3 regions of the Nonomuraea sp. NPDC059194 genome follow, and region 3 is predicted to be linked to each of the others. Evidence: predicted binding sites of a transcription regulator. Region 3 holds the regulator's gene; each other region holds the start of a gene.
What was found. Region 3 encodes HrcA, which represses chaperone genes, less so after heat shock. Its sites were predicted from a motif close to TTGGCACTCTCNNNNNGAGAGTGCCAA; they were not measured.
Positions count from the first base shown of each region.

Region 1: the regulator HrcA is predicted to act here: its motif matches at 2,207-2,233, upstream of groES (co-chaperone GroES).
Region 2: the regulator HrcA is predicted to act here: its motif matches at 1,881-1,907, upstream of groL (chaperonin GroEL).

Region 1 is NZ_JBHZBH010000001.1:404,534-408,841, forward strand. Features, by position in the region: gene groL (chaperonin GroEL) at 121-1,743, opposite strand; gene groES (co-chaperone GroES) at 1,806-2,120, opposite strand; gene ACFXJ8_RS01895 (NAD-dependent epimerase/dehydratase family protein) at 2,284-3,132, opposite strand; gene ACFXJ8_RS01900 (MarR family winged helix-turn-helix transcriptional regulator) at 3,231-3,701, shown strand; gene ACFXJ8_RS01905 (SAM-dependent methyltransferase) at 3,737-4,308, shown strand, end outside.
Region 2 is NZ_JBHZBH010000015.1:32,272-36,579, reverse strand. Features, by position in the region: gene ACFXJ8_RS19715 (hypothetical protein) at 1-52, opposite strand, end outside; gene groL (chaperonin GroEL) at 144-1,772, opposite strand; gene ACFXJ8_RS19705 (cold-shock protein) at 2,157-2,357, opposite strand; gene ACFXJ8_RS19700 (MoaD/ThiS family protein) at 2,679-2,954, opposite strand; gene thrC (threonine synthase) at 2,972-4,204, opposite strand; SAM riboswitch class I at 4,218-4,308, opposite strand, start outside.
Region 3 is NZ_JBHZBH010000005.1:97,692-101,999, reverse strand. Features, by position in the region: gene ACFXJ8_RS09480 (DUF3097 domain-containing protein) at 1-666, opposite strand, end outside; gene ACFXJ8_RS09475 (hypothetical protein) at 653-1,264, opposite strand; gene hrcA (heat-inducible transcriptional repressor HrcA) at 1,406-2,410, shown strand; gene dnaJ (molecular chaperone DnaJ) at 2,422-3,561, shown strand; gene ACFXJ8_RS09460 (16S rRNA (uracil(1498)-N(3))-methyltransferase) at 3,688-4,308, shown strand, end outside.

The DNA.
Region 1 (4,308 bases), on a different contig from region 3:
GGTAGGACAGGCCCCGGCCACGTGCCCGCGGTGGGCTATCGGGTGCTTGCCGTACAGACGAGAACGCGAAAGGTCCGCGCCCCCGGGATGGGAGCGCGGACCTTTTCGGGTCAACCCAGGTCAGTGGCCGTGGCCGTGACCGTGGCCGTGACCACCGGCGGCCGGGGCCTCCTCCTCGGGCTTGTCCACCACGAGGGCCTCGGTCGTGAGCAGCATGCCGGCGATGGACGCGGCGTTCTGCACGGCCGAGCGGGTCACCTTGACGGGGTCGATGACGCCATCGGCCACCAGGTCCACGTACTCGCCGGTCGCGGCGTTGAGGCCGTGGCCGGCGGGCAGCTCGGAGACCTTGTGGGTGACGACGTAGCCCTCGAGACCGGCGTTCTCGGCGATCCAGCGGGCCGGCTCGACCAGCGCGCGGCGGACGACGCCCACACCGGTCGCCTCGTCGCCGGACAGACCGAGGTCGTCCAGGTCCTTGGAGACATGGATCAGCGCGGAGCCACCGCCGGAGACGATGCCCTCCTCGATCGCGGCGCGGGTGGCGGAGATCGCGTCCTCGAGGCGGTGCTTCTTCTCCTTGAGCTCCACCTCGGTGGCCGCGCCGACGCGCAGCACGCAGACGCCGCCCGACAGCTTGGCGAGGCGCTCCTGGAGCTTCTCGCGGTCCCAGTCGGAGTCGGACTGCTCGATGGCGAGCTTGATCTCCTTGACGCGGTCCTCGATCGCCTGCGCGTCGCCGGCGCCGTCCACGATCGTGGTGGCGTCCTTGGTGACGACGACGCGGCGGGCGGTGCCGAGCACCTCGAGGCCGACCTGGTCGAGCTTGAGGCCGATCTCCTCGCTGACGACCTGGCCGTTGGTCAGGATCGCGATGTCCTGCAGCATGGCCTTGCGGCGGTCACCGAAGCCGGGGGCCTTGACGGCCACCGAGGTGAAGGTGCCGCGGATCTTGTTGGTCACCAGGACGGCCAGGGCCTCGCCCTCGACGTCCTCGGCGATGACCAGCAGCTGCCGCTTGGTCTGGGCGATCTTCTCCAGCAGCGGCAGGAAGTCGGCGATGGAGGCGATCTTGCCCTGGTGGATCAGGATGTACGGGTCCTCGAGGACCGACTCCATGCGCTCGGGGTCGGTGACCATGTAGGCCGACAGGTAGCCCTTGTCGAACTGCATGCCCTCGGTGAACTCGAGCTCCATGCCCATGGCGTTGGACTCTTCGACGGTGATGACACCGTCCTTGCCCACCTTGTCGAACGCCTCGGCGATCAGCTCGCCGATCTTGGCGTCCTGTGCGGAGATCGTCGCGACATTGGCGATCTCCTTCTTGTCCTCGACGGGGCGCGCGACGGCCAGCAGCTTGTCGCTGACGGCCTTGGCGGCCAGGTCGATGCCGCGCTTGAGCGACAGCGGGGAAGCGCCCGCCGCCACGTTGCGCAGGCCCTCGCGGACCATCGCCTGGGCCAGGACGGTCGCGGTGGTGGTGCCGTCACCCGCGACGTCGTTGGTCTTGGTCGCCACTTCCTTGGCGAGCTGGGCGCCGAGGTTCTCGTACGGCGCCTCGAGCTCGACCTCGCGGGCGATGGTGACACCGTCGTTGGTGATCGTCGGCGCACCGAACTTCTTGTCGATGACCACGTTGCGGCCGCGCGGGCCGAGGGTCACCTTCACTGCGTCCGCGAGGGCGTTGACGCCGCGCTCGAGCGCGCGCCGCGCGTCCTCTTCGAACTCCAGGATCTTCGGCATGGGAAAAGTCCTCTCAGCGTAGAAAGCCCCGGGCACTTGCGGGCCCGGGGCTTTCTCACGGCTTACTTCTCGATGATGGCGAGAACGTCACGGGCGGAGAGCACGAGGTACTCCTCGCCGCCGTACTTGACCTCGGTGCCGCCGTACTTGCTGTAGAGGACGATGTCGCCCTCGCTGACGTCGAGCGGAATCCGCTTGTCGCCGTCCTCGTCCCAGTTGCCGGGGCCCACCGCGAGGACCTTGCCCTCCTGCGGCTTCTCCTTGGCGGTGTCCGGGATGACCAGGCCGGAAGCGGTGGTCTGCTCGGCCTCAAGCGGCTGGACCACGATGCGGTCGCCGAGCGGCTTAACGGGAACCTTAGTGGCGGTCGTCACGATCGGACCTCCCCTTCAGATTTGAATGATCTAGAAGAGGCGACCAGCTGGGCCTGCCGTCGCGGGTGTCAGACCAACCTCGTCGCACGTTGGCACTCTCAAGGTGAGAGTGCCAAAACGAAACAGTATGCAAGCAGGCCTTGCCCGTCAACACGAACCGCGCTGCTCAGCTCAGAGCGGATACGTAGGAGCCCTCGGCGAGGTCCGCCAGCGCGCCGGGCCTGCCCGGCTCCCACCCCAGTTCTTCCTTGGTACGGCGGGCGCCCGCGCGCTGGCTGAGCGCGAGAGCCTCGGCGAACGGCCCGCCGAACACCTGGGCCGCCTCCTCGACCGGCCACGGCTCGGCGCCCTCCCGCACGCCCGCCACCTTCGACGCGGCCCTCGCGATCTCGGCCACGGACACGGCCTCCTCGGCGACCCCGTGGTAGACCGCCCCCGGCCGCCCCTTCTCGACTGCGGTCACGATGAGGTCGGCCAGGTCGTCCACGTGCACGAACGTCCACGTCGGAGTCTTGTCCTCGCCCACCACGTAGGCGCCGACCCCGCGCTCGGCCGCCTGCCCGACCAGGAGCGAGACGATGCCCGCGCCCCGCCCGTGGACCACGCCGGGCCTGACCACGATCCCGCCCCTGCCGAGCACGGCCTGCTCGACCTCCGGCCGGTCGCCGACGATCGCTACCGGGTTCACGGGGCTGTCCTCCTGGCCGTCCCGCGTCGGGCCGAGCACCCACACGCCGCTGACGTAGACGATCGGCTTGCCCAGCGCCTCGACGGACGCCAGGTCATGCGCCTTGTCACCGGTGAGGACCGCCGCGTGGACGATCGCGTCGATGTCGTCGGTGACGGCGGCCTTCAGCGAGCCGAGGTCGGCCAGGTCGCCCGTGCGGACGTCCTTGACGCCCTCGATCTCGCGCTGCTGCCGTACGAGGGCCGCCACCTCGTGGCCGCGCTCGACCAGCCGCTCCACGACCGCGCCGCCGATGTACCCCGTCGCGCCCAGCACCAGAACCTTCATCGTTACCACCTCAAAAGTTTCGATATCAAAATCTTGCGTGGACACTAACACGCGCCACTGAAGACTTCAATATCGAAGTGTTTGATATCATTCCCGTCATGGAATCAGACCAGCCCACCGACGTCGTCGCCCGCCTGGTCCGTGCCTCCCGGCTGCTCGAACGGGGCCTCAAGGAGCACTTCAGCGCGCACGGGCTGGAATCATGGGAGTTCGACGTGCTGGCCACGCTGCACAGGGCCGGCGGCAACTCCTGCATGAAGGACCTGTCCAGCGCGCTCCTGCTCAGCCCCGGCGCCGGAACCAACCGCATCGACCGGCTCGTCGCCAAGGGCCTGGTCACCCGCGATCCCGCCCCCGGCAACCGTCGCATGATCATCGTCACACTGACCGAGACGGGACGCCACCTGGTCACCGGCCTGTTCGACGGCCGCGACACCACCGAGCGCGCGCTGCTGTCGGGGCTCTCGCCCGACGAACAGTCCGCCCTCCGCGACCTCCTCGGCAAACTCCTCCTCTCCCTCGACGACACGGAACCCTGCACGGCAAGGGATGACCTGCTCGCCGGCTGACCGATGCTCAACGCCCTGCACTAACGTCGTATGGCGTGGACCACGACGCCTTCCTCGAACTCCTGACACCGCGCGGGCAGAAGGCCCTCGCCGAGGCGGTCGAGCTGGCGAAGGCCGATCCGGTCGTGGCCGCGACCAGGTTGCGCAAGACCTACGACGCCGCCCTCACCTCCGCCGCCCTCACGCAGGCCAGGCTGAGGGAGCGGGGCAGGGCGAAGTTCGGTGGCGACGCGGCGCTGATGTACTTCACGCCCCACGGCGTCGAGCAGGCGACCCGGCGGGAGGTCGCCGACCATCGCGCCCGCAGGCTCGCCCACCTCATCGGCCGCCCTTCCTCCTCGTCCGACGAAACCCTCGCTCTTCAGGCCTCGCCCCAAGAGACCCCCGGAGAGCCCCTCGGTCTTCGACCCCCACCCGATGAGGCCCCTTCGCCGGGCGGAGTCGCGGGCGGGTGGGCGGGTGCGCCCGGGTGTGCGGGGCTGCGGGTGGTCGACGTGTGCTGCGGCATCGGCGGCGATCTCATCGCGCTGGCTCGCGCGGGCTGCCTCGTGGACGCGGTCGACACCGACCCGCTGACCGTCGCGGTCGCGCTGGCCAACGCCGACGC
Region 2 (4,308 bases), on a different contig from region 3:
CAGCCACCTGTTCGGCAGGCAGGGTAACGGTGATACGCATCGTGTCGGCCATACGTGCAGCATACTGCAGTATGCGCCGCCGCACACGCGAAAAGGGGCGGCGACCCGCGAACGGGTGCCGCCCCTTCAGGCTTGGGCTGGACTTAGAAGTCCATGTCCCCGCCGCCGGGCATGCCGGCCGGAGCAGCCGGGTTCTTCTCCGGCTTCTCGGCGATGACAGCCTCGGTGGTCAGGAACAGCGCCGCGATGGAGGCGGCGTTCTGCAGCGCCGAGCGCGTCACCTTGGCCGGGTCGAGAATGCCCGCCTCGAACATGTTGACGTACTCGCCGGTCGCGGCGTTGAGGCCCTCACCAGGGGTGAGGTTGCGCACGCGCTCGACCACGACGCCGCCCTCGAGGCCGGCGTTGATCGCGATCTGCTTCAGCGGCTCCTCCAGCGCCTTGCGGACGATCGCCGCACCGGTCGCCTCGTCGCCGTTGAGCTCGAGCTTGTCGAACGAGTTGGTGCCGGCCTGCAGCAGCGCCACGCCACCGCCGGGGACGATGCCCTCCTCGACGGCCGCCTTCGCGTTGCGAACGGCGTCCTCGATGCGGTGCTTGCGCTCCTTCAGCTCGACCTCGGTCGCGGCGCCCGCCTTGATGACGGCGACGCCACCGGCGAGCTTGGCCAGGCGCTCCTGGAGCTTCTCGCGGTCGTAGTCGGAGTCGGTGCGGTCGATCTCGGCGCGGATCTCGTTGACCCGGCCGGCGATCTGCTCGGCGTCACCGGCGCCGTCGACGATGGTCGTCTCGTCCTTGGTCACCACGATCTTGCGGGCGCGGCCCAGCAGGTCGAGGGTGGCGGACTCGAGCTTGAGGCCGACCTCCTCGGCGATGACCTGGCCACCGGTCAGGGTGGCGATGTCGCCCAGCATGGCCTTGCGACGGTCACCGAAGCCCGGGGCCTTGACGGCCACGGAGCGGAACAGGCCGCGGATCTTGTTGACGACCAGGGTGGCCAGGGCCTCGCCCTCGATGTCCTCGGCGATGATCAGCAGCGGCTTGCCGGACTGCACGACCTTGTCGAGCAGCGGCAGCAGGTCCTTGTTCGCGGAGATCTTCGAGTTGACGATGAGGATGTAGGGGTCCTCGAGGACCGCCTCCATGCGCTCGGGGTCGGTCACGAAGTAACCGGAGACGTAGCCCTTGTCGAAGCGCATGCCCTCGGTGAGCTCGAGCTCGAGGCCGAAGGTGTTGCTCTCCTCGACGGTGATGACGCCTTCCTTGCCGACCTTGTCCATCGCCTCGGCGATGAGGTTGCCGATCTCGACGTCACCGGCGGAGATGGAGGCGGTGGAGGCGATCTGCTCCTTGGTCTCCACGTCCTTGGCGAGCTTGGAGAGCTCCTCGCTGACGCGCTCGACGGCGGCCTCGATGCCCTTCTTCAGGGACATCGGGTTGGCGCCGGCGGCAACGTTGCGCAGACCCTCACGAACCAGCGCCTGGGCGAGCACGGTGGCGGTGGTGGTGCCGTCACCCGCGACGTCGTCCGTCTTCTTGGCGACTTCCTTGACCAGCTCGGCGCCGATCTTCTCCCACGGGTCCTCGAGCTCGATCTCCTTGGCGATGGACACACCATCGTTGGTGATCGTGGGAGCGCCCCACTTCTTCTCCAGCACGACGTTACGGCCCTTGGGGCCGAGGGTCACCTTGACGGCGTCGGCGAGCTGGTTCATACCGCGCTCGAGACCGCGCCGGGCGTCCTCGTCAAACGCGATCATCTTGGCTGCCATAAGGCTAGACCTCCCAGATACAGGGTGGCTTGCAGCGGACCGAGCCGACGCCCGCGACGGCATGGGTCCGACTCCATTCGGCGGACCCCATCGTCTCGATCCCAGTGTCTGGCACTCTCATGACGAGAGTGCCAACGAACTGTTTAGCACTCTACCCTGTCGAGTGCAAGCGAGCAGCACTTCCCCGCAGGTCAGCCTGGCACGTCGGCCGTCAAGGAGACCTGTTCCCCGCCCAGCGCCGCACCCAACATCTCTCCTGGAGTTCCAGGGTACGGCCAGGCAGGCCCGATCGACTGACGCGGATCAGGCCTGCCGAATCGACGGAATGGACATGACAGGTCCGCACGGACTGCGCTGCCGTGCGGGCTGCCGGTTCTTGATGGTTCAGACCGTCCTGACGGATTCCGCCTGGGGACCCTTCTGGCCCTGGGTTATCTCGAACTCGACCCGCTGGCCCTGCTCGAGCGCCCGATAGCCATCCATCATGATCGCTGAGTAATGGACGAAAACATCCTTACCACCGTCTACCGCGATGAAGCCGTAGCCCTTGTCCGCGTTGAACCACTTGACGGTGCCCTGCGCCACTTCCGACTCCTCTTACTGGGCTCCGAACCCCGCCCATTCACTCGCGGGATCCGCGATCGGCACGACTTATGGGGAAATCAGCCGGACGATCGCCCTCGACCATACCTGTGGCATGCCGTAGAACAACAGAGTCAATCAACAAACTCGTTCTTGGAATGGGGTGACGGAAAGGTTAGTCAAATATTCCACCTTCTTGCGAAAGAACCGCGGAGGCGCCACAGCCATAAAACGGGCAGAAGATATAAAAACGCCCGCAAGGCAACCTTGCGGGCGTCCGTGAAGGCCGAAAAGGCCAGGCGGTCCTTGACCGCGGCGGCGCGGTCAGCCGCCGGCCACGGCGGGGATGATGGAGATCTGCGCGCCCTCGGGAGTGGCGCAGTCGAGTCCGCCCACGAATCGGACGTCCTCTTCCCCGACATAAACGTTGACAAAACGGCGAATCTTGCCCGATTCATCCAAAATTCTCGCACCGATACCCGGGTGGTCGGCGTCGAGCTTCTGCAGCACTTCGCGAAGCGTAGCGCCCTCGCCGCTCACCTCCGCGTTGCCGTCGGTGTACGTGCGCAGAATGGTGGGAATCCGCACCGAAACGCTCATGACTTCTCCCTTTCGTTTCAGACAGCCGCGCGGAACGCGTCGAGAGACGGCTTGATCACGGCCGAGGGCGTGGCGTCGTCGGCGATCGCGTCGAGCGTCTTGAGCCCGTCACCGGTGTTGAGCACCACGGTCGTCAGCGAGGGGTCGAGCTGCCCCGTGTCGACGAGCTTCTTCAGCACGCCCACCGTAACCCCGCCGGCGGTCTCGGCGAAGATGCCCTCCGTGGAGGCCAGCAGCTTGATCGCCGACACCACCTCGGCGTCGGTCACGTCCTCCACCGCCCCGCCGGTACGGCGTGCGATGTCGAGCACGTACGGCCCGTCGGCCGGGTTGCCGATGGCCAGCGACTTGGCGATGGTGTTTGGCTTGACCGGCTGGACCACGTCGTGGCCCGCCTTGAAGGCGCTGGAGACCGGCGAGCAGCCGAGCGCCTGCGCGCCGAAGATCTTGTAGGGGGTGTCCTCGACCAGCCCGAGCGCGACCAGCTCCTTGAAGCCCTTGTCGATCTTGGTGAGCTGCGACCCCGACGCCACCGGGATGATGATCTGGTCCGGCAGCCTCCAGCCGAGCTGCTCGGCGATCTCGTAGGCCAGCGTCTTGGAGCCCTCGGCGTAGTAGGGCCGCAGGTTGACGTTGACGAAGCCCCACTTGTCGCCGAGCGGGTCGCCGATGAGCTCGGAGCAGAAGCGGTTGACCTCGTCGTAGGTGCCCTGGATGCCGACCAGCTTGCCGCCGAAGACCCGCGCCATCGCGATCTTGGCCTGCTCCAGGTCGGCGGGGATGAACACGCAGGCCTCGAGCCCCGCGCGGGCCGCGGCGGCGGTCACCGCGCCGGCCAGGTTGCCGGTGGACGAGCACGACAGCGTGTGGAAGCCGAAGTTGCGCGCCGCCTCGACGGCGATGGCGACCACGCGGTCCTTGAAGGAGTGGGTGGGGTTGCCCGAGTCGTCCTTCACGTGCAGGTCGCGAATGCCGAGCGCCTTGCCCAGGTTGTCGGCCTTGACGAGCTTCGTCCAGCCGGGGTTCATGTTCTGCTTGCTCGCCACATCGACCGGAACGGGCAGCAGCGAGCGGTAACGCCAGATGTTGGCGGGTCCTGCCTCGATATCGGCGCGGGACACGGACCCGAAGGAGTAGGCCACCTCGAGCGGCCCGAAACACTCCAGACACGCGAAGCTGGGGCCGAGGTCGTAGCGCGCGCCGCACTCACGGCAGGACAGAGCGAGAGCAGGACCGAAGTCAAGCGACATGAAGCGAGGCCTTCCCTCATCTTCGTCTGCGACCACCTTGGCCACAGACCGGAATTGGCACCTGTCCCGGCCGGCCTCGTCACTTCACGAGCTCAGGTCCGGGA
Region 3 (4,308 bases):
CCCTTCCTTCCACGGTAGCCCGCGCGGCACCTGCGGCCAGGCGGGGATGCGCAGCACGGAAGGTTTGACCGCCTGCCAGATGTCGACGAAGGGATGCCCGACGACCAGCACGTGCGGCGAGGACACCTGGGCGGCGATGCGGCTCTCCTTCGAGCCGGGAACCAGGTGGTCGACCAGCACGCCGAGCTTGCGCTCCGGCCCAGGACCGAACTCGGCCACGATCGAGGGCAGGTCGTCCACGCCCTCCAGGTACTCCACCACGACGCCCTCGACGCGCAGGTCGTGGCCCCAGATCTTCTCCACGAGCGCCGCGTCGTGGACGCCCTCGACGTAGATGCGGCTCTCCCTGGCCACCCTGGCGCGCAGGCCCTCGACGGCGACCGAGCCCGAGGCGCTGCGCCGCGGGCCGGTGGCGGGGGAGGCGACCGGCCTGGTGAGCGTCACCGGCCGGCCGTCCAGCAGGAAGGCGGCGGGCGCCAGGGGGAACAGCCGCCGCTTACCGTTGCGATCTTCGAGCGTGACGGCCTCCTTGTCGCAGGCCACCACCGCGCCGCAGAAGCCGCTGTCGGCGTCCTCCACGACCAGGTCGCGTTCGGCGGGCACGATAGGGATCTTCCCCTTGCCCGGGCGCCGCCAGTTCCCCGCAAGCACGTCACGCTCGTACATGGGGGGACCGTAGCAAATCGATCCTCCTGCGCGCGTAGCTCCTGCGCACGAGGATCGCGATCGTCATGATGATCGCGAACAGGACGCCCGCTCCCGGTACGGTCACCAGCACGACGACGTTGCCGACGATCTCGCCGGTCGCCGCGCTGAGCTGGCGGCCGATGCCGAAACGCACGTCGGTGACGGCGTCCTCGTCGATGGTGCAGTAGACCTCGTATTCGCCTTTCTCGGGCACGTCGATCACCTCGACGAGCTCCCAGACGTCGACGGTCTGCGTGCCGGTCGGCTCCGACAGGTCACCGCCGGCGACCGCGCACGAGTAGTGCACGGGTTGCCGGCTCGCCAGGTAGAGCCCCGGCTCGACGGCAGGGTCGATCGGCATGGTGACGAGTTCGCCGGGCGCGAAGGCCTTGGCGGGAGCGACCTCTTTCAACGTGGAATGAAGGTCCGCGCTGAACCCGACGAATCCACTGACCGCCGTCAGTAACGCCACCAGCCAGACAACGGCGATCCACCAGGCGCGCGGCCTGATCTGCCTCTGCCCAGGAGGTGGAACGTACCCATGGAACTGCTGGTACGGCGGTGGAACGTCGGTCATGACCACTATTGTCAACCTACGGGTCGCGGCGACCTTGACCAGGTGTGTTATCGCACCTTGTGGGCGGGAGCCGTACACTTGGCACTCGGGAACACAGAGTGCTAGACCTGTCGTTTCCTCAACAGGCAGGGAGGTGAGCACGTGCTCGATGATCGGAAGCTTGCGGTGCTCCGCGCCATTGTCGAGGACTACGTGTCCACCAACGAACCGGTGGGCTCCAAGGCGCTGGCCGAGCGCCACAATCTGAACGTCTCCCCGGCCACGGTCAGGAACGACATGGCGGCGCTGGAGGAGCAGGGCTACATCGCCCAGCCCCACACCAGCGCCGGGCGGGTGCCGACGGACAAGGGCTACCGGCTCTTCGTCGACAAGCTCTCGCAGATCAAACCGCTGTCGGGCGCCGAGCGCAGGGCGATCGAGACGTTCCTCGCCGGCGCGGTCGACCTCGACGACGTGGTCACCCGCACGGTGAGGTTGCTGGCGCAGCTGACCAGGCAGGTCGCGGTGGTGCAGTACCCAGCGCTTTCGCAGTCGACGGTCCGTCACCTGGAGTTGGTGCCGCTGACCGACAGGCGGGTGATGTTCGTGCTGATCACGAACACCGGCCGGGTCGAGCAGCGCGTCATCGAGCTGCCTGAGACGATCGAGGAGTCGAGGGTCGCGCACCTGCGCGCGGTGCTCAACGCGTGCCTCGACGGTTGCGGGCTCAACCGGGTGCCCGAGCAGGTCTCCGATCTGCCCGAGCGGCTGCCCGTCGAAGACCGTCCGGCCGCGGCGACGATCCTGTCGGTGCTGCTGGAGACCCTCGTCGAGCGCCACGAGGAGAAGATCGTCTTCGCCGGGGCGGCCAACCTGGCGGGCGCCGACTTCACCACGGGCCTGCGCGACGTGCTCGAGGCGCTGGAGGAGCAGGTCGTGCTGATGCGCCTGCTCGGCGAGACCTCCGACATGCCGACCGCGCTCACCGTCAGGATCGGCTCGGAGAACCCCTACACAGGACTGCGTGGCACCTCCCTCGTCGCCACAGGGTACGGTTCGGGGGCCCGCCTCGGCGTGCTCGGTCCCACCCGGATGGACTACCCCGTGACGATGGGCGCTGTGCGCGCGGTGGCACGCTACGTCAGCCAGATCCTGGCTGCTTCATAAGAGGTCGATAAGTGGCAAACGACTACTACGGCACCCTCGGGGTACGCCGTGACGCCAGTCAGGACGAGATCAAGAAGGCCTATCGTCGCCTGGCCCGCGAGCTGCACCCCGACGTGAACCCCGATCCTGCGACCCAGGAGCGCTTCAAGGAGATCACTCAGGCCTACGAGGTCCTGTCCGATCCCAACAAGCGGCAGATGTACGACCTGGGCGCCGACCCGTTCGCGGGCGCGGGGGCCGGTGGCGCCGGAGCCGGCGGATTCGGCGCGGGCTTCCCCTTCAGCGACATCATGGACGCCTTCTTCGGCACGGCGGGCGGCAGCCGGGGCCCCCGCTCGCGCGCCAGGAGAGGGCGCAACGCCACGATCAGGGTCGAGCTCGACCTGCGCGAGGCGGCGTTCGGCACCACCAGGGAGCTCAACGTCGACACGGCCGTGCTGTGCGAGGTGTGCACGGGTTCGGGCGCCGCGCCCGGCACGCATCCCGACACCTGTGACATGTGCCAGGGGCGCGGTGAGATCTCCCAGGTCACCAGGTCCTTCCTGGGCCAGGTCATGACGTCGAGGCCGTGCCCGCAGTGCGGCGGCTTCGGCTCGATCATCAGGCACCCGTGCCAGGAGTGCTCGGGCGACGGCAGGGTCCGCACCCGCCGTACGATCAAGGTCCGTATCCCCGCGGGCGTCGAGGACGGCACCCACATCCAGCTCGCCGGCGAGGGCGAGGTCGGCCCCGGTGGCGGTCCTCCCGGAGACCTGTTCCTGGAGATCGTCGAGAAGCCGCACGAGATCTTCGAGCGGCGCGGCGACGACCTCCACTGCACCGTCCAGATCCCGATGACGGCGGCCGCGCTCGGCACGTCGCTGACCGTCGAGACCCTCGACGGCGCGGAGGAGATCGACGTCCGTCCTGGCACCCAGTCGGGCCAGGTCATCACCATGTACGGCAGGGGCGTCCAGCGTCTCAACGAGCAGGGCAGGGGCGACCTGCTGATCCACGTCAACGTGGAGACGCCGATGCGCCTCGACCAGCCGCAGGAGGACCTGCTGCGCGAGCTGTCCAAGCTGCGCGGGGAGGAGCGCCCGCCGGGCAAGTTCGCGCCCGGCCAGCAGGGGTTCTTCTCCAGGCTGAGAGACGCGTTCAACGGCCGTTAGATCATCTTCTGGTACGGCAGGCCGGCTCGGCCCCACCGCGGTCACGTGGCTGGGGCCCGTCCATCACGCTACTCCAGCGGACTCCGGCCGGCCGCCGTCACATCGCCCGCCTAGGGGGAGACTGCTGTGACCGTGCCCGTGTTCCTCGCCGACGCCGCGGATCTCGGCCGTTCTGAGTTCGTGCTCGGCGGCGCCGAGGGACGGCACGCGGCGGCCGTGCGGCGCATCCGCCAAGGTGAGCGGATCGACCTGACCGACGGGGCCGGATCGGTCGCCGAGTGCGTGGCCCTCGAAGTCGCCAAAGACTCGTTGCGCGTCGAGGTGCTGCGCCGCTTCGAGGTGCCCCCGCCCTCGCCGCGCCTGGTCGTGGTGCAGGGGCTGCCGAAGGGCGACAGGGGCGAGCTGGCCGTCGAGATGATGACCGAGGCGGGCGTGGACGTGATCGTCCCGTGGTCGGCCTCGCGCAGCGTGACGCAGTGGAAGGGCGAGCGGGCGGCCAAGTCGCTGGCCAAGTGGCAGGCGACGGCCAGGGAGGCGGGCAAGCAGGCGCGCAGGTTCCATGCCGCCACGGTTACCCCCCAGCACTCGACGGCGCAGGTGGCCGACCTGCTCGCGGGCGCGGCGCTGGCGCTGGTGCTGCACGAGGAGGCCGAGGAGGGGTTGGCGACGATCGAGCTGCCCTCGGCGGGCGACATCGTGCTCGTCGTGGGGCCCGAGGGCGGGATCGCGGGGGACGAGCTCGACAGG